4 regions of the Metabacillus indicus genome follow, and region 1 is predicted to be linked to each of the others. Evidence: riboswitches for the same ligand, from Rfam matches in the RefSeq annotation. Region 1 holds a riboswitch; each other region holds the start of a gene.
The links. A riboswitch is a leader RNA that binds a small molecule or an ion and turns the genes downstream of it on or off. The one in region 1 is predicted to bind cyclic di-AMP.
Positions count from the first base shown of each region.

Region 2: another riboswitch for cyclic di-AMP. It lies ahead of ACK1LH_RS17945 (potassium channel family protein); the one in region 1 lies ahead of ACK1LH_RS13825 (cation:dicarboxylate symporter family transporter).
Region 3: another riboswitch for cyclic di-AMP. It lies ahead of ACK1LH_RS17975 (dicarboxylate/amino acid:cation symporter); the one in region 1 lies ahead of ACK1LH_RS13825 (cation:dicarboxylate symporter family transporter).
Region 4: another riboswitch for cyclic di-AMP. It lies ahead of glnA (type I glutamate--ammonia ligase); the one in region 1 lies ahead of ACK1LH_RS13825 (cation:dicarboxylate symporter family transporter).

Region 1 covers NZ_CP176757.1:2,693,812-2,698,243, forward strand. Annotated here, with positions in the region: gene gndA (NADP-dependent phosphogluconate dehydrogenase) at 1-210, opposite strand, end outside; gene ACK1LH_RS13820 (DNA polymerase IV) at 315-1,556, opposite strand; cyclic di-AMP (ydaO/yuaA leader) riboswitch at 1,746-1,886, shown strand; gene ACK1LH_RS13825 (cation:dicarboxylate symporter family transporter) at 1,975-3,237, shown strand; gene ACK1LH_RS13830 (hypothetical protein) at 3,275-3,505, opposite strand; gene ACK1LH_RS13835 (hypothetical protein) at 4,129-4,305, opposite strand; gene msrA (peptide-methionine (S)-S-oxide reductase MsrA) at 4,414-4,432, opposite strand, start outside.
Region 2 covers NZ_CP176757.1:3,494,055-3,498,486, forward strand. Annotated here, with positions in the region: gene ACK1LH_RS17935 (ZIP family metal transporter) at 1-483, shown strand, start outside; gene ACK1LH_RS17940 (TrkH family potassium uptake protein) at 513-1,829, opposite strand; gene ACK1LH_RS17945 (potassium channel family protein) at 1,848-2,504, opposite strand; cyclic di-AMP (ydaO/yuaA leader) riboswitch at 2,607-2,747, opposite strand; gene ACK1LH_RS17950 (heavy metal translocating P-type ATPase) at 3,475-4,432, opposite strand, start outside.
Region 3 covers NZ_CP176757.1:3,501,723-3,506,154, reverse strand. Annotated here, with positions in the region: gene ACK1LH_RS17985 (M3 family oligoendopeptidase) at 1-754, shown strand, start outside; gene ACK1LH_RS17980 (alpha/beta fold hydrolase) at 812-1,546, opposite strand; cyclic di-AMP (ydaO/yuaA leader) riboswitch at 1,663-1,806, shown strand; gene ACK1LH_RS17975 (dicarboxylate/amino acid:cation symporter) at 1,968-3,215, shown strand; gene ACK1LH_RS17970 (sensor histidine kinase) at 3,331-4,432, shown strand, end outside.
Region 4 covers NZ_CP176757.1:3,516,546-3,520,977, reverse strand. Annotated here, with positions in the region: gene ACK1LH_RS18050 (amino acid permease) at 1-855, opposite strand, end outside; gene glnA (type I glutamate--ammonia ligase) at 1,043-2,380, opposite strand; cyclic di-AMP (ydaO/yuaA leader) riboswitch at 2,497-2,631, opposite strand; gene ACK1LH_RS18040 (DUF2294 domain-containing protein) at 2,886-3,263, opposite strand; cyclic di-AMP (ydaO/yuaA leader) riboswitch at 3,623-3,759, shown strand; gene ACK1LH_RS18035 (hypothetical protein) at 4,122-4,432, shown strand, end outside.

The DNA of each region.
Region 1 (4,432 bases):
AATTTTGCGCGGTGTTTCAAGAGACTGAACAAACTCTTCAATGCTGTATGTACCTGTAAGGTTCTTGCCGCTGTGTTCTTTCAGCATTTCTTCTGTTTTATCTGAAGAGCGGTTATAAACGGCCACCGAATAGCCGCGGCTTTCTATATTAAGAGCGAGGTTTTTGCCCATGACGGCCAAACCGATAACGCCAATTTGCTGTTTAGACATGTTTATACTCCCTTTCTGTCCCAAATATCGTTGTTCGCATGAATATGCATTCCTTCTGTAAAATAACACAGTGCCCTTGCTTTTATCAAGAAAAGCGCCTTGTCTCATTCCCTTAAAAAATCTTTATTGAAACTTGTCCCGCTTGTTTTATCATCTTCCAGGCGGACCGCTTTCATCCCGCGTTTTATGACACTTTCGCCAAATTTTTTCTGGATGTCTTCAATCGTCTTATAAAGCGGCTCTTTTTTTGCATCCTCCTGAAAAGAAAACAGATCCAGCTGTTTATAGGCATCTCCTTTTGGGACAAGGTCCTGGCACGTCACCCCGAGCAACCGTACCGGCTCTCCTGTCCAGTGCCTGTCAAAAATCTCTTTGGCGTGAGTGTACAGCTCTTCTTTTTCACCAAGCGGGTTATTGACTGTCCGACTGCGGGTAAATGTGCTCCGGTCTGAGTAGCGGATCGTAATAAAGATTTTTGTTCCGAGCACCTCTTTCCGCTTCATCCGCATGCTGACTGACTGGGAAAGGCGGTTCAGGGTATCATACAGGACGCGCACATCGCTTGAATCTTTGGAGAGAGTGGTTGAATTCCCTATGCTCTTAAAATCATTGATGCTGTCCGGGTTAACTTCTCTGCTGTCTATGCCGTTTGCCCGTTTTTTCAGCCGTTCACCGTTTATGCCCAGGAGCTGTTTCAATGAAATCGGATCGGCTTCAGCCAAATCTTTGATTGTTTTGACGCCGATGGTGAGAAGTTTTTCTGCCGTTTTTTCCCCCACTCCGTGCATCTCGCCTGCTGGAAGCGGCCACAGTGTCTCGTGAAGCTCCCTCTTTCTGAGGACGGTGATGCCGAGGGGCTTTTTCATATTGGAAGCCATCTTGGCCAGGAATTTATTCGGTGCAATGCCGATACTTGAAGGCAAAAGCAGTTCTTCGAGCAATCGCTGCTGAATCGTTTTTGCCACTTGAAGCGGATTGCCTTCCTTCAAATATTCCGTCAAATCCAAATACCCTTCATCTATAGAGACAGGCTCAACCAGATCCGTAAATTCTCTTAAAAGGTCAAACATCGCTCTGGATGCCTTCCGGTACCGGTCAAAATTCGGTTTCCTGACAATCAGTTCAGGGCAATGGCGCTTCGCCTGCCACAACGGCATGGTTGTTTTCACGCCTCTGGCCCTTGCCTCATAGCTGCACGTCACAACAATACCCTTCCGCTCTTCCACATTTCCGGCTATGGCGAGCGGCTTTCCCCTCAGTTCAGGCTCAAACGCCATCTCAACAGATGCGTAAAAACTGTTCATATCCACATGGAGAATGACCCTTGGACCGCTCTGCTGTTTCATGCCGTTCAACTTCTTTCCAAACTGTTATAGTGCCTCAATTTTATCACAGTCAGCAGATGAACCGCTAATGATGGGGGCGGAATTAGAAAAGCGCAAAAATTTGATCCTTTCTTACTTTTTATAAAACAATTGACAGATTCCCCTTATCACAAGTAAATTATATCTTGTGTGTTTTTACGGTCCGTTAAATTTCATAACAAGCTTAATCTATTCAGAGCGGGGGAATCATGCATTTGGTAAGGCTCTTACCTTGGGGTGAATCCGTAAATGGAAGGGAACTCTCAATCCCGAATCCGACAGTTAACCTCGTCTGCTTTATTGGGAGAAAGACTTTAATTGTGTATTAAAGACCTTTCTTACTTTAGATTGGTCTTTTTTTGTATTTTCAGAATTCTTACATCTCAGAGGAGGTTCTTCTATGAAAAAAATTCGTTTGGGACTGGCTTCCCAAATTTTTATTGGTTTGACTTTAGGTATTTTAGTAGGTGTTGTCTGGTTTAATGACCCCCGAGTTGCCGCAGTTTTGCAGCCGCTTGGAGATTTGTTTTTGCGTTTGATCAAAATGATTGTCATTCCGATTGTTATCTCTAGCCTGATCGTTGGAGTTGCAGGTGCTGGGAATGGAAAAAACGTTGGAAGACTCGGCGGAAAAACCATTCTTTATTTTGAAATCATTACAACTGTTGCGATTGTCCTCGGCGTATTGCTTGCAAACGTCTTTCAGCCGGGGCAAGGAGTTGACCTTGAATCTGCCCAAAAAACAGATATCCAGCAGTATGTCGATACATCTGAAGAACAAAGTGAAAAATCGGTTGCCGAAACGTTCCTTCATATCGTGCCGACGAACTTCTTTAAATCTGTCGTAGAAGGCGATATGCTTGCCATCATCTTTTTCTCCGTCCTCTTCGGACTTGGCGTAGCAGCCATCGGAGAACGGGGAAAGCCGGTCCTTCAGTTCTTTGACGGTGTTTCACACGCGATGTTCCACGTCGTCAACCTTGTGATGAAAGTGGCTCCTCTCGGCGTGTTCGCCCTGATTGGAGTAACCGTTTCGAAATTCGGAATTGACTCACTGCTTTCACTTGGAAAATTGGTTCTATTAGTATATGCTGCCCTGATTTTCTTCCTGATTGTAGTACTAGGGGCAGTTGCCAAATGGGCAGGCGTCAATATCTTTTCCCTGCTTCGCTACATTAAGGACGAGCTGCTGCTTGCGTTCAGTACATCAAGTTCTGAAACTGTCCTGCCCCGAATCATGGAAAAGCTTGAAAAGATGGGATGCCCTAAAGGAATTGTGTCCTTCGTCGTTCCTATTGGATACACTTTTAACCTTGACGGATCAGTCCTCTATCAGGCCATCGCTGCCTTGTTCCTTGCACAGGTTTACGGCATCGAACTGACAATCGTTCAGCAATTGACTCTGATTTTAGTCTTGATGGTTACGTCTAAAGGAATGGCTGCCGTTCCTGGAACATCCTTCGTCGTTCTGCTTGCCACTCTCGGAACAATCGGCATTCCGGCAGAAGGACTTGCCTTCATTGCAGGGGTGGACCGCATCATGGATATGGCCCGCACAGTTGTCAACCTTGTCGGCAATACCCTTGCTGCCATCGTGATGTCGAAATCCGAAGGCCAGTATAACCGGATTAAAGCGAATGAAGTCATGAAAGCAAGTGCATAAATAAGTTGAGCCCCCGGAAAATGTCCCGGGGGTTTTGTTAATTCTTATTGTACTTCTTGAATACATATGTAAGCACTCCTCCAACAATCCCGATCATGGCAGCAACCGGTGCAGAAAACACAAATCCGAATGCTATTGCAAATCCGACTCCGGCACCTACGGACGGGTCCTCGTTAGGATAAAGTTCTGCAAAGAGTGCCAGCCCCAGACAGATTAGAATAAATGATCCAATCTCTGTAATCAAAAACCCCTGAAAAAAATGTTTCATCTTATGCTCCTCATGATTTTATTGAAGTTCTCTCTCGTGAGAACATGGATTGTGTATTTGCTTACCCTCCACCCATCGATTTTCGGTATCAGAGGGTACGATTCACCACTTTGCTTACCCTCTCACATCGTTTCTCAGTTTGCGGGGGTACGATTCACTGCTTTGCTTACCCTCCCACATCGTTTCTCGGTTTCCGAGGGTACGATTCACCACTTTGCTTACCCTCCCACATCGTTTCTCAGTTTCCGAGGGTACGATTCACCACTTTGCTTACCCTCCACCCATCGTTTCTCAGTTTCCGAGGGTACGATTCACCACTTTGCTTACCCTCCCACATCGTTTCTCAGTTTCCGAGGGTACGATTCACCACTTTGCTTACCCTCGCAGTTCGTTTTTCGGTATCCGAGGGTACGATTCGTACATTTGCTTACCCTCCCACATCGTTTCTCAGTTTCCGAGGGTACGATTCACCACTTTGCTTACCCTCTCACATCGTTTCTCAGTTTCCGAGGGTACGATTCACTCTTTAAATGACTCTCTAATGCTGCTAGCCTCAAGCTTCCTTCCACGAATTCAAAAACACATCATCCCTTACAAGAATGATGTGCTCCGCTTGACCCTGATTACTTGCACTCTACTTTATCAAATCCAAACCGCTCCAGAAATTCATTGTAAGCTTCCATTCTGCCGAGGATTTTTCCTCTTTCCAGCTCTTCCATGTTCTCCTGGAGGAGTTTGCAGTTTTCTTCGGCTCTTGTTTTCACATATGATGCAATGGCACTTTCATTAAATGTATTCATTGTAATCACTCTCCTTATTATGGAAAATACCCATTGCAGGTTTAATACAAACACAGAGCCGAACATCGAAAAAGCCCTCCGTCCAAATGAACAGAGGGCTTGCTTGCTTTATTTCTTCCAGTTGTTC
Region 2 (4,432 bases), 800 kb from region 1:
ATTACGAAAAAAGGGGGCAGCGACCGAAAACGCTCAGACAAAAATCCCGAGAATCATTCGGGAGTCTCGATTTTTATCGGCACGGTCATCGATGCCATACCCGAGTCCGTCATCATCGGAGTCAGCCTGCTTCAGGAAAATGCCGTCAGTTTCCTGATGGTCACAGCTGTTTTTATCAGCAATTTCCCGGAGGGACTTTCAAGCTCTGTGGGACTGCGCAAGGACGGGTATTCAAAAAAGAAAATCCTTCTCATGTGGCTCATCGTTCTTGTGCTGTCCTCTTTAAGTTCGTTTCTTGGATATACGCTCCTTCAGCAGGCAGGCCCTGCCGTCATAGCAGGAATAGGCGCCTTTGCCGCAGGGGGAATTATCGCTATGGTTGCTTCGACCATGATGCCTGAAGCGTTTGAAGAGGGCGGCCCGGTAGTAGGCTTTATTGCTTCCATTGGTGTACTGGCTTCATTAATCTTATCTAACTTGTAAAAGGGCCCCGCTTTTGCGGAGCCCTTTTCTCATCCTGTTAAAATGTCTTCATTTGGATATTTGATTTTTTCTTTCTTTGGTTTCGCCAATGAGAACAGAAGTGTAAGAGGCCCAACTTTTCCAATAAACATAATGATGATGATTACTTCTTTCCCAAGATCCGACAGGCTGCCGGTGATCCCCATCGATAACCCAACCGTTCCAAAGGCGGAAACGACTTCAAAGAGGATTTCTATAAATGAGGCTTTTTCTGACAGGGTCATAATAAAGATTGCTGTCAGTACAAACATCAAGCTTACCATCGCAATAGCCAGCGCCTTAAGAATAAACCTCGGATGGATGCTTCTTCTCCCGATTGTCAAATCTTCTTTTCCGCGCAGGAAGGTAATGGTCGCAAAGACAATAATGATCGCTGTCGTCAATTTAATCCCGCCCGCAGTCGATGCACTGCCGCCCCCGATAAACATGAGAATGATCATCAGAAAAAGAGTCGCTTCATCAAGGCTCGCCATATCGAGTGTGTTAAAACCTGCTGTTCTCGGAGAAACCGCCTGGAAATAGGAGGCAAGCAGCTTGCTTCCTGAAGACAGATTCCCGAGTGTTTCCGGATTGCTGTACTCCACGAAGAAGATAAAAAACATGGCAAACACATTTAAAACGAGCGTGCCGATCAGCATGATTCTTGTATGAAGAGAAAATTTGCTGAACTTCCGTTTTTTCCATATATCCAGGAGTACGGTAAACCCAATCCCCCCGATGATAAACAGGGAGGAAATAACGATATTGACCAAAGGATCATTTACATAGCGGATAATATTATCCGGCCACAGGGCAAATCCGGCATTATTAAAAGCTGATATGGAGTGAAAAAAGCTGTAGAAAAGACCTTTGGACCAGCCAAATTCTGGAACCCAGCGGATTGATAAAAAGACCATGGCAACAAATTCAATCAAGATGGAAAACAAAAACAAGTGTTTGACAAGATTGACCACTCCGCCAAGAGATGTTTGGTTAAGCGCATGCTGCATCACAAGACGTTCTTTTATCCCAATCTTCCTGCCAAGGACCATATAAATCAGGATGGCAAAAGACATAATACCAAGTCCGCCAAGCTGAATAAGGAGAGCGATAATGGTCTGCCCGAATGTAGTAAATGTGCTTCCCGGATCAACCGTAGCAAGACCTGTAACCGTCATGGCAGATGCTGCAATAAATAGGGCGTCAAGCCATCTGACAGACTCATGCGTAGCGAATGGCAATTTCAGAAGAACCGTTCCAAGCACAATGCCGGCTGCAAAAACGACGACAAGCAGCTGAGAAGGATTTAATCGTGTTAACCTCTGCATTCTTTTTCTGCTGAACACCTACATCCCCTCCTCCTCAAACCTTGAAATGTCTTTATTGCGTCCGATGACAAGCAGAATATCACCGCTTTTAATGAATTCTTCTGCAGGCGGGGAAACAATGATTTCTTCCTCCCGCTGAATCCCTACAATGTTGCAGCCGTATCTTGATCTGATATCCAGATCAATAAGCGTTTTCCTGTGGATTTTGGAGGTCGCCAAAAGCTCCGCCATACTGTAATCCTTTGAAAGTTCAATGTAATCAACCATTTTTTCAGAAAAGATATAATGCGCGATCCGCTTTGCCATATCGCGCTCGGGATGAATCACTTTGTCTGCTCCTATTTTGTCTAAAACTTTATGATGATAGTCATTTTGGGCTTTTGCCCAGACCTGCGGAATCTTCATTTCTTTCAAAAGCAGAGTAGTCAGGATGCTCCCTTCAATATCATCTCCAAAAGAAACAAAGGCATGATCCACATTCCGGACCCCCAGCTGCTTTAGTGTTGCTTCATCAATCGCATTTGCCTGCACAGCAAGAGTGGCATATTGAGAATAGTACTGCACCTTTTCATCATCTTTATCAACTGCCAGCACTTCAATTCCCATTTCATGAAATTCCTTTACAAGACTTCCTCCGAAACGTCCAAGCCCAAAAACCGCAAACTGCTTTCTCACCTGATTTTCCTTCTTTCAATCCATTAATTTTGCACACAAAAAAGACACAGAGGTTCCATGAACCACTGCGCCTGTTTTTTCAGACTGCAATATGTTTCATTTATCCTCTCTCAAGAACGCTTGCGAAGTTAGCTGTCGGATTCGGGCCATGAGAGTAGCCCTACCTGTAAAGGATTCACCCCGAGCTGCAGTCTGCAGCAAATTTGGGTCCCCCGCTCCTAATGGATTCAGCGATTTAAGAACATATGAATGTGAGTTATGAGAGTATCTTACTCCTGTTGGAATGGACAGTAAAGAGGCATATTCGGGCAAAAAGCTTTAATTTTACGTGTAAATCGTTTGGTTAAGCGCTTACATATGTGTTTTGCTGACTCTGGCTGTAAATTTTAGGGTTTCTCGGATATTGTACTAGTGAACTTTGATGCTGATATCTGAACCGCAGGAGGGACATGACTCGTTACCGCCGACTTTTGCCTTTTTTCTGCCGACTCCCGTGTTTTATCTACCGACTTTTGAACTTTCACTGCCAACTTCATCCATTTTACATCCAACTCTCTCTGCAGGCGGTTCCCACAGTATAACTTCGTTTTCCCTAGAAAAAGAAGGCATCTAAAGAGGGCTTCTGCCTGGCTAACGATCCAGCTCAGTTTTAGAACCAAATCTCCGTAAAATCAACAATCATACAGCGAATAAAAGGCCAGAATACCTCTTTTCTAGAAACCTTGTGACCGAGTTCAGCGTTCCGCTAGAAAAAGAGGTCATCTCAGAGGGCTCCAGTCCGGCTAACGATCCAAAGTCAGAGTCTAACAGTCCAAACTGCCTTGCTAATAAGCGAAATACCGGGTCTAACAATCCAAAACAAGCATCTAACAATCCGAGGTCAATTCAGAGCCGGATCCCCATCATTTACAGCAGGCAATCACTGCATCAAAAAAACCAGGCCGCCGCAGCAGACCTGGTTTCGATCTCTTTATAATTTTGCACGCTGCAATCTCAAGGCATTCAGTACGACTGATACGGAACTGAAGGCCATGGCTGCTCCGGCAAGCCATGGTGCAAGCAGCCCTGCCGCTGCCACTGGAATGCCAAGCGTATTATACCCAAAAGCCCAAAAGAGGTTCTGCTTAATGTTGCGGATGGTCAGCTTGCTCATGTAGATGGCATCCGCAATGCTGTTTAAATCGCCTCTCATCAGCGTAATATCTGCCGCTTCCATGGCGATGTCCGTTCCTGTGCCGATTGCCATGCCTGTGTCTGCAGCAGCAAGGGCGGGAGCATCGTTAATGCCGTCCCCAACCATCGCCACTTTTTTCCCGGCCTTCTGAAGGTTTATCACTTCTTCTGCTTTTCCTTCAGGAAGCACTTCAGCAATGACATGCTCAATGCCCGCAGCTTTTGCGATTGCCTGCGCTGTCCGTTCGTTGTCGCCGGTCATCATGATGACGTCGAGTCCCATCTGCTTTAAGCGTTCAACCGCTGCTTTAGATGTCTCTTTAATCGTATCCGCTACAGCGATCAAGCCCGCCAGTTCTCCGTCAATTGCTGCAAGCATAGCCGTTTTCCCGTCAGCTTCCAGGCGTTCTTTTTCTGAAAGAGCTGCTTGCGCGTCAACTCCGTATTTATCCATAAGGCGTATGGTGCCAATCAGCACTTCATGGCCTGCTGCCTCAGCTTTAATACCAAAGCCAGGTACAGCTTCAAACTTGCTTGCTTCTGCGAGCTCGACGCCTTTCTCTCTTGCTCCGGCGACAATGGCCTGGGCGAGAGGATGCTCAGACTGATTTTCTGCTGCAGCGACCAGCTTCAGGACAGTCTCTTCATCACGGTCACCATAGAGAATCACATCCGTTAATTCCGGTTCCCCTTTTGTCACAGTACCGGTTTTATCTAAAACAACCGTATCCACAAGGTGTGCCGTCTCCAGGTGT
Region 3 (4,432 bases), 810 kb from region 1:
TGAAGCTGAAGACAGACAGGGAAAGGCGCCGGGCGGATTTTGCACAAGCTTTCCGGAAAGCGATCAGTCCCGCATTTTTATGACGTTCTCAGGGACGCCTTCTAACATTGCAACTCTTGCCCATGAGCTTGGTCATGCGTTTCACCAGCATGCAATGGCAGGCGTTCATCCGCTGAACCGCAGCTATGCGATGAATGTGGCGGAAACGGCTTCGACTTTTGCCGAGATGATTGTGGCGGATGCTTCAGTGAAAAAAGCAAAAACGGAAGAAGAGCGCCTTGTTCTGCTTGAAGATAAAGTTCAGCGCAGTGTGGCGCTTCTGATGAACATACATGGCCGCTTTATTTTCGAAAATGCGTTCTATGAAGAGCGTAAAAAAGGAATGGTGAGTGCCGAGAGAATCAGCGAGCTGATGGAAGACGCTCAGAAAGAAGCCTATTGTGATTCATTAGGCGAGTATCACCCGCACTTCTGGGCATCAAAGCTCCACTTTCATATTACGGGCGTTCCATTCTATAACTTCCCGTATACATTCGGTTACTTGTTCTCGCTTGGAATCTATGCAAAAGCGCTTGAGGAAGGAGCTGCTTTTGAGCAGAAATACATTGCCTTGCTTAAAGATACAGGCTCGATGCAGGTTGAAGATCTTGCCATGAAGCATCTTGGCGCTGATCTGACAAAAGAGGATTTCTGGAAAGACGCAGTGGCTCTTATAGTTCAGGATGCAGAGGAGTTTCTTGAGGCAGTAAAATAATTATAAGATACTGCACCCTTAAGCTATTTGAAGGGGTGCAGTTTTTTTGTTTAAAACTTATTGATTCATGATGATCCATCTGTCGATTGTATTAACAATAAGGTCCTGCTGAATATAAACGTTGATGTCCGCTTCATTATCGCCTTTTTGATTGCCGTAAATGCCGAACTGCGCATGATTTCCGCCTTTAATTTGATAGAAAAATGTATCCTCTGAAAGCAGGTGTTTTTTCTCCCTGATATCATCAAGAGTGGCCAAACCGTCTTTCTCTCCGTAAATTGTCAAAATCGGAAAATCAGTCCCGGAAAAATCACTGGAATCTGTGGGATAGGCAGCCATAAGGAACAGTCCTTTTATTGTATCCTGGTGGTCATAGGCATAGATCGATGCTGAAGCTCCCCCAAGTGAGTGCCCTCCCAGATACCATTTTGTGATTTCCGGATTGTCTTTAATTACATTCCCGGCTTTATTGATGCCGGCAATCGCCAGGTTAAAAGGCATTTTGACAATCGCCGCTGTATATCCCCGCTGAGCAAGCTGCTCGGCAAGATAGGCGTAAGCTTCAGGCTCGACCTTTGCTCCGGGATAAAAAATAATGCCCGTATTTGTCTTCTGATTCACCGGTTCAAAAAGCAAATAGCCGTCTGCTGTGTTTTCCTTTTGAATATTGGTCGAGTTGTAAAGGTCTTCAGTTGCTTTATATGTCTGCTGTGACCATATGAAAAAGCCTGCAAACGCAAGTACAAGTACTGCCACGGCTATCAGAAAAAAATTTTTGATCCATCTTTTCATGGGAAAACTCCTTAATTTATCGCGATTTCTGCTAAATTTTATGCTTAAATCCAACTAAAGGCAAATTTTGATGTTTGCCAAAAGACAAACTATTATTTAGAATAGTAGTATAACTTAATAAATATACGCTTAATCCTTAACAGGAGCGGGGGACCCGAGTAAGTGCGCATGCACTGGGGGTGAATCCTTGTAGTTTTGAGGTAGGACAGCTCTTCGTCCGAATCCGACAGCTAACCTCGCTTGCGCTGGAGAGACTCAACTGTGAAAAGTCATAATTATTCAAATTGACGAATGCAAACCATGGGTTCCTCCTGTGGTTTTTTTGTATTTTTTAAAAAACTCTCACAATCATGTTTCTCCATCCCGTTAAACTGGGAATAAATAACTAGCTTTTTATTATTCTATTTTACGGAGGTTGTCTATGAAACTAGCAACGAAAATCATCATTGGTCTCATTCTGGGTGCAATTGTAGGATTAATCCTCAATATTACCGCCCCGGATTTATTTAAGCAGCTGGATACATTCCTGTTTACGCCGCTTGGAAAAATCTTCTTGAACTTAATTAACATGCTTGTTGTGCCGATTGTCTTCTTCTCTATTACTCTTGGGGTAGCCGGGCTCGGTGATCCGAAGAAGCTTGGGAGAATCGGTGTTAAAACTGTAACATTCTTTCTTGGAACAACCGCACTCGCCATTGTCATCGGACTGGTTCTTGCCCTTACGATTCAGCCGGGGAACTTCGGGGAATTTGATACATCTTCTGCAGAGTACGAAGCGAAGGAAGCCCCTTCTGTAGCGGAAACACTGCTGAACATGATTCCAACAAACCCTGTTAAGGCTTTTGCTGACGGCAATATGCTTCAGATTATCGTTTTCTCAATCTTTGTAGGTCTTGGTATTACATTCCTTGGTAAAAAGGCAAGTGCTTTGCTGAGATTTGTTGAGCAGGGCAATGACTTAATGATGTACCTTGTCAATCTTGTAATGAAATTCGCTCCATACGGCACATTTGGTTTAATCGCAGCGGCAGTCGGCAGCCAGGGACTCGATGCTCTGAAGGCAATGGGTCTCTACATGGGAGTCGTTATTCTTGCCCTTGTGATTCATGCCGTTGTCACATATGGATCGGCCATCTTCTTCCTTGCAAAACAAAGTCCGGTGGCATTTTTCAAAAACTTCTCGCCGGCAATGGCAGTTGCCTTCAGTACGTCAAGCAGTAATGCAACACTTCCTGTATCTATGGAAACAGCCCAAAAACGCCTGAAAGTTCCTGAGCCGATCTCAAGCTTCGTTCAACCGCTTGGCGCAACAATCAACATGGATGGAACAGCAATCATGCAAGGTGTAGCGACAATCTTTATTGCGCAGGTTTACGGTATCGACCTTACAATCACTCAAATGATTACGGTCGTTCTGACAGCTGTTCTTGCATCAATCGGTACTGCCGGTGTGCCGGGAGTAGGACTAATCCTGCTTGCCATGGTACTGAACTCTGTCGGTCTTCCAGTAGCGGGTATCGCCTTGATCATCGGTATTGACCGTCTTCTTGATATGGCGCGTACAGCCGTTAACATCACTGGAGATGCAGCATGTGCTGTTATTGTTGCTGAAACGGAAAAGAAACATGGAGAATATAAGATTCCTGAAATTGATGAGAAAATGGTTTAATACAGAAAGCGGCCTTTGGGGCCGCTTTTTGTGTATGCTTTTTTAGCCCGCTTGCACAAATTATGCACATTTTTCTGGTATGGTAAAAGAAATAAGAATAATAAGGGGATTCACCGTGAACAAGCTTGCCATTAAAATTGGATTATTGTTTTTTATCATTATCTTAATAGTAGAGACCTGTCTTTTTCTCTTTTTATACAGAAATCTTGTAAATACACGTGTAGAAGAAGAGCTGACTGCCCTGCAAATCAGGGGGGACAGCCATCGTGATGTCCTTGAGAAACACGGGGATGAAACAACAATGGAGCATGTGGTTCTCATGGAATCTGAGGCTGATACGGACGTTTTGCTGACAGCAGCGGATAAAACCGTTCTCTATGGATCTGCTGATCTCAATTCTGATATGGAAAAGGCATTAATGGAACCTTCGGCATCGGGGGAAGACTGGAAAAACAGTCCTTATATATGGACGGCAAGCCCCGTCCGCGACGGGGAAAAGGTAAAAGGATATGTCTATATGTTTAAAGGGACAGATTCCATCCAATCCATGATCTCAAGGCTGAACGACCATTTCCTTTTTATCGGCACTGTTTCTGTGCTGCTGACGATTATAGCCGTTTTCTTTTTATCAAGAATTGTGACAAAGCCCATGCTCAAGATGAAAGAGGCAACGGAGCGGTTAAGTGCAGGGGATTTTACGGTTAAGCTGCAAATGCACAGAAACGATGAGCTTGGCGAGCTTGGTGCCTCCATTCAAAAGCTGGCAAGTGATCTTGAGCACCTGAAACAGGAAAGAAACGAATTTTTGGCAAGCATTGCTCATGAATTGCGTACCCCCCTCACGTATATTAAGGGATATGCTGATGTGGCAAAAAGACCGGAGCTTCCTCCTGCTGAGCGATCGAACTATTTGACAATATTAAGCGAGCAAACATCCAGCCTGTCAAGATTAGTGGAGGATCTGTTCGAACTGGCAAGAATGGATCAGCTGTCCTTTCACATTGAAAAAGAGAAAACGGAGATACGGTCATTCCTCCGAAAAACAGTTGAACAGGTTCAGGCCGTTCTGGCAGACAAAAAAATGGAGGTTGTAGAGGACTTTCCGGAAGATAAGGTCTATCTTTTTATTGACCTGGCAAGGTTTGAGCAAGTTACTTTGAATATTTTAGACAACGCCATCCGCTATTCGGAGGAGAATTCAGCCATTACAGTCAAAG
Region 4 (4,432 bases), 820 kb from region 1:
TACATTCAGTTTTGTATAAGGAACCATTCCTGTCAAAATAAGCGAAACGATGATATACAGAGCTGTACAAACAGTCAAAGAAGCAATAATGCCGATTGGGACATCCCGCTGTGGTCTCTTCACTTCTTCAGCTGCAGTGGCAACAGCATCAAACCCGATATAGGCAAAAAACACAGTCGCAGCACCTGTAACAATCCCGTCAAAACCAAAAGGTACAAACGGCGTCCAGTTTGCAGGCTTAACATACCACACACCAGCTACGATAAAAGCGATGATCACGGCAAGTTTGACGAACACCATGATGTTGTTGACGCGGGTGCTTTCTTTGATTCCTTTTGACAGAAGTGCGGTGATTAAGAAGATGATGCACACAGCAGGCAAATCGATCAATCCGCCCTTTCCAGCTCCGGGAGCGGAGGTGATGGCCTTGGGCAGGTCCAGTCCGAAACCTGCGAGCAGTGATTGAAAGTAAGCAGACCAGCCGGTTGCAACAGCAGAAGTGGCAAGCAGATATTCAAGCATCAGGTCCCACCCGATTAAAAAAGCAAAAAACTCTCCAAGTGTTGCATATGTATAGGTATACACGCTCCCTGAAATCGGCACGGAGGAAGCGAACTCGGCATAACAAAAGGCAGCAAGCGCACATGCAATACCGGACAGGATAAAAGACAGAATGAGTGCAGGGCCCGCAGCTTCTGCAGCAACCACTCCTGTCAGAACAAAAATGCCCGTACCCACGATGGCTCCGATGCCGAGCAGGGTCAAATCCATTGCACCCATCGTGCGTTCAAGTGACTTTTGCTGACTTTGGGCAAGTAGGTCGGTAATTGATTTTTTTCGGAAAAGGGAATTCATACAGTATCCTCCAACAGTTGAGAATAACACTCTCACAAAAGTATATTGATATAATAACCAGTCCGCTCACCTTGCGAATCAGCTTATTTTCTTACGTTAACCAACTGGCCGGAAATTATGAATTCCTTCACGGAATGAGACACAAAAAATCCCGATTCAACAATGAACCGGGGTTTTTGATTTTCTATTAAAATTTCATCTGATAACGTTCAATTTCCCATAAATGTACGGTATTTCTGTATTCGTGCCATTCAGCCCTTTTATGAAGAAGAAATTGACGGAAAACGTGAGGCCCTAGAACCATTTTCGCAAGTGGGCCGTTTTCCAGCAAATCCAGTGCTGTCTCAAGGTTATCTGGAAGATGCTTGATGCCTTTTTCAAGCCGCTCTGATTCTGTCATGCTGAATATGTCATCATGCACAGCAGCCTTCGGGAATTCTGATAAGGCAATGCCTGCCATTCCGGCTTCAGCAATCGCGGCATAAGCAAGGTATGGATTAGCGCTTGGATCAGGATGCCTCACTTCAATGCGTGTTGCAGCCCCTCTTTTTGCCGGTATGCGAATTAAGGTTGAACGGTTTGAGGTTGACCAGGCAATATAGCAAGGAGCTTCAAAGCCAGGAACAAGCCGCTTGTACGAATTAACAATCGGGTTAGTGATGGCGGTCACTTCTTCAATATAGGTCAGTATGCCATTGATAAAGTAGTAGGCTTCATTTGAAAGCTGCATATCATCGTTTTCGTCGTAAAACGTATTTTCCCTATCCTTAAGCAGCGAGATGTTCACGTGCATGCCTGATCCGTTTATTCCTTGAACCGGTTTAGGCATAAAAGAAGCATGCAGATTAAATTGCTTTGCGACATTTTTAACAACCCATTTATAAGTCGTTGCATTATCGGCAGAAGTCAGGGCATCGTTAAAACGGAAGTTGATTTCATGCTGGCCGTTTGCTACTTCATGGTGTGAGGCTTCAATTTTGAAGCCCATTGCTTTTAACGTCCGGTAGATCTCAAGCCTCACTTTTTCACCTAAATCATGAGCGGGTTCGAAATAGCCTCCCAGATCATGCGGATTTGTTGTCGGATTTCCATTCTCGTCGGTTTTGAAAAGGAAGAATTCCAATTCAGGCCCGATGCTGATGGAATAACTGAGTGATTTTGCTCTTTTCATTGCCTGCTGCAGCACAAATCTCGGATCACCTTCATAAGGAGTCATATCCGGATTGTGAATGCTGCATAGAAACCTTGCTTCCGCATACTTTTCCTCAACTGACCAGGGAATGATGGCAAATGTGTTCAAATCAGGCTTTAAATATAGGTCGGACTGATTAATTGGACAGAAGCCCGTGATTGACGACCCGTCAAACATCATTTTACCTTCCACCGCCTCATCAATCTGATCAGCTGTAATGGTGACATGCTTTAAATTCCCTTCAAGATCAACAAATTGAAGGTGCAGCAATTCTACATGTTTTTCAGCTATTTCTGCCTTGATTTCACTTAACGTATCTAAAATGGTCAACATAAAAAACACCCCGATTTTTTAATTTTTGTCTGACATTACGAACGGTTTTTGAAAAATCGAAGGATTATATTTTTGTTTCAGCAAGCGGGTTTTAGCCGGCTCTGAATAGTCACACCTTCCTCTCTCAAACAACGCATACGGAGTTAGCTGACGGATTCGGACGGTAAGAGTCGCCCGGCCGCTTGATGCTGCGGCTTCACCCCGGAAGATTGGGTCCCCCGTTCCTTTAGCGGATTCTGCGAATTAGGAAATAAATTGAGCCTATCATAAGCCCGGGTAATTTTACTTGTAAAGCTCTGAAAAAGAGGAATAATTTAGAAATTAATCTATCCAGACTCTGTTTTTCTCTCGTTTTCTCTCTCATTCTCTCTTTTTTAATTTATTGTATATCTCCAGATTATTATTTATTATTCCTGAGAAGGTGTTTGAAATGAGGTGGAAAATAGTTGAATACATAGAAAAAAGGAGTATGCGGGCTATGCATACTCCTTTTGAAATGCGGTTTTTAGCCTTTTGATTCGAGAGAACGCTCTAAATCCTTATCTACCACAAAAACCTCAATCCGTTCCCCCATTTTGGTGCTGATGTCGCTGTGGCTGGACAGCACTTTGCACCCGGTGCATCTTTCTACGATTTCCTCAAACTCTTTACTGTACATTTCACGCAGGACTTGTCTCATTTGTTTCACAAGCTTTCTGCCATTCTCGTTTTCAACCAGGTGTTTTTCTTCAACTGTGAGAACACCTTTGAACCTCGCGATCACCATATCATGGACAATGTAGGTTCTGGTCTCCTGAGGACCGCGTCCAATTAAGTCTCTTTGAAGCTTAATAAAGGCTTCACTAAGTTCCATTTCTAATTTTTTTTTTGGCGACACAGCCATATGAATATACCCCCGGCAAACATGCTTTTGATTAACATTGCTGCTGCAGTTGCGCAGATCCACCGTCATACAATGACAAAATCTTATCTTGCTGGTGAGTGCGCTTTGCATATATTGACGAGTTTATCTTACTTACACACCCAGACCCTGTCAATAGCAAACTGTAAATGATAGGGAATAGTATGCTGGTAATATGCTGCAGCAATCGTTAAAAAAAAGACTTAAATTTTGTAATAACATGAGCAAATAAGAGTAATAGAGAGAATGAAAGGCGAAAGCAGTATAATTCACCTGATTTTCGGTGTATTTCCCTGTTTACACGATCTCACCGCGGGAGTAAGATAATCACGTAATCACGAATTGCATAACGGCCTAGTCCCGAGATTCGGGAGCGGAGGAACCAATTTTTTGGGGTTAATTCTGCATTTGCAGGAAGGATGAGATCTTTCGCCATCCTACCCGTCAGCTAACTTCGTCGGCTAAAGCGAAGGAGGTCAAAAGACCGCCTTAACAGGAGTCTTTTTTTTACTGCCCTTTTTTAAGGCAGAGAAGAGGCCTGGGGACTGTAAAAGGTCTTTTTGATGCATGCAATTCATTCGAAAAAGGAAAAAACGGAAGACGGAACGCAAAGAGGGCCTCGGCTTGCTGGGCGTTAAGTAGACCAATGAGTACTTTTTCTCCAAAACAGCCATATGTAGATCAATCTAGCTTATTCTGCTGATTTGATTGGATATGGATCTGTTTGGGGAAGGGTAAGCATTGGTCTCTTTTTTTTACACTTGGGCTGCTTCATCCAATAGGGGTAGAGCCGGCAGGAGGGGAAAAATACCGTTATACATGGATGTGCGGGGGATGACGATGAATCACACACTGGTTATAGGCAAGGGAGATTTATTCGGTTCTGTCGTAGAGAGTATAAGCGTGAATAGAAGATTTGCAGATGTCATGAACTATGAGCAGTATGCGTGTGAACTGTCGAACTCTAGAGATGGAAACACACGAATGGATAACCTGATCGAATTGGAAAAGAAGTTTTCAAATTATCGTTCTGTTTATGTTATATCGGATTCGATCAATGAAGGATTTGAATTAACAGCCTTTTTCTCAGATCTGGGCACGATGCGGATTATCGTGATGACAGATGACAGCAGACACTATGACCTATATAA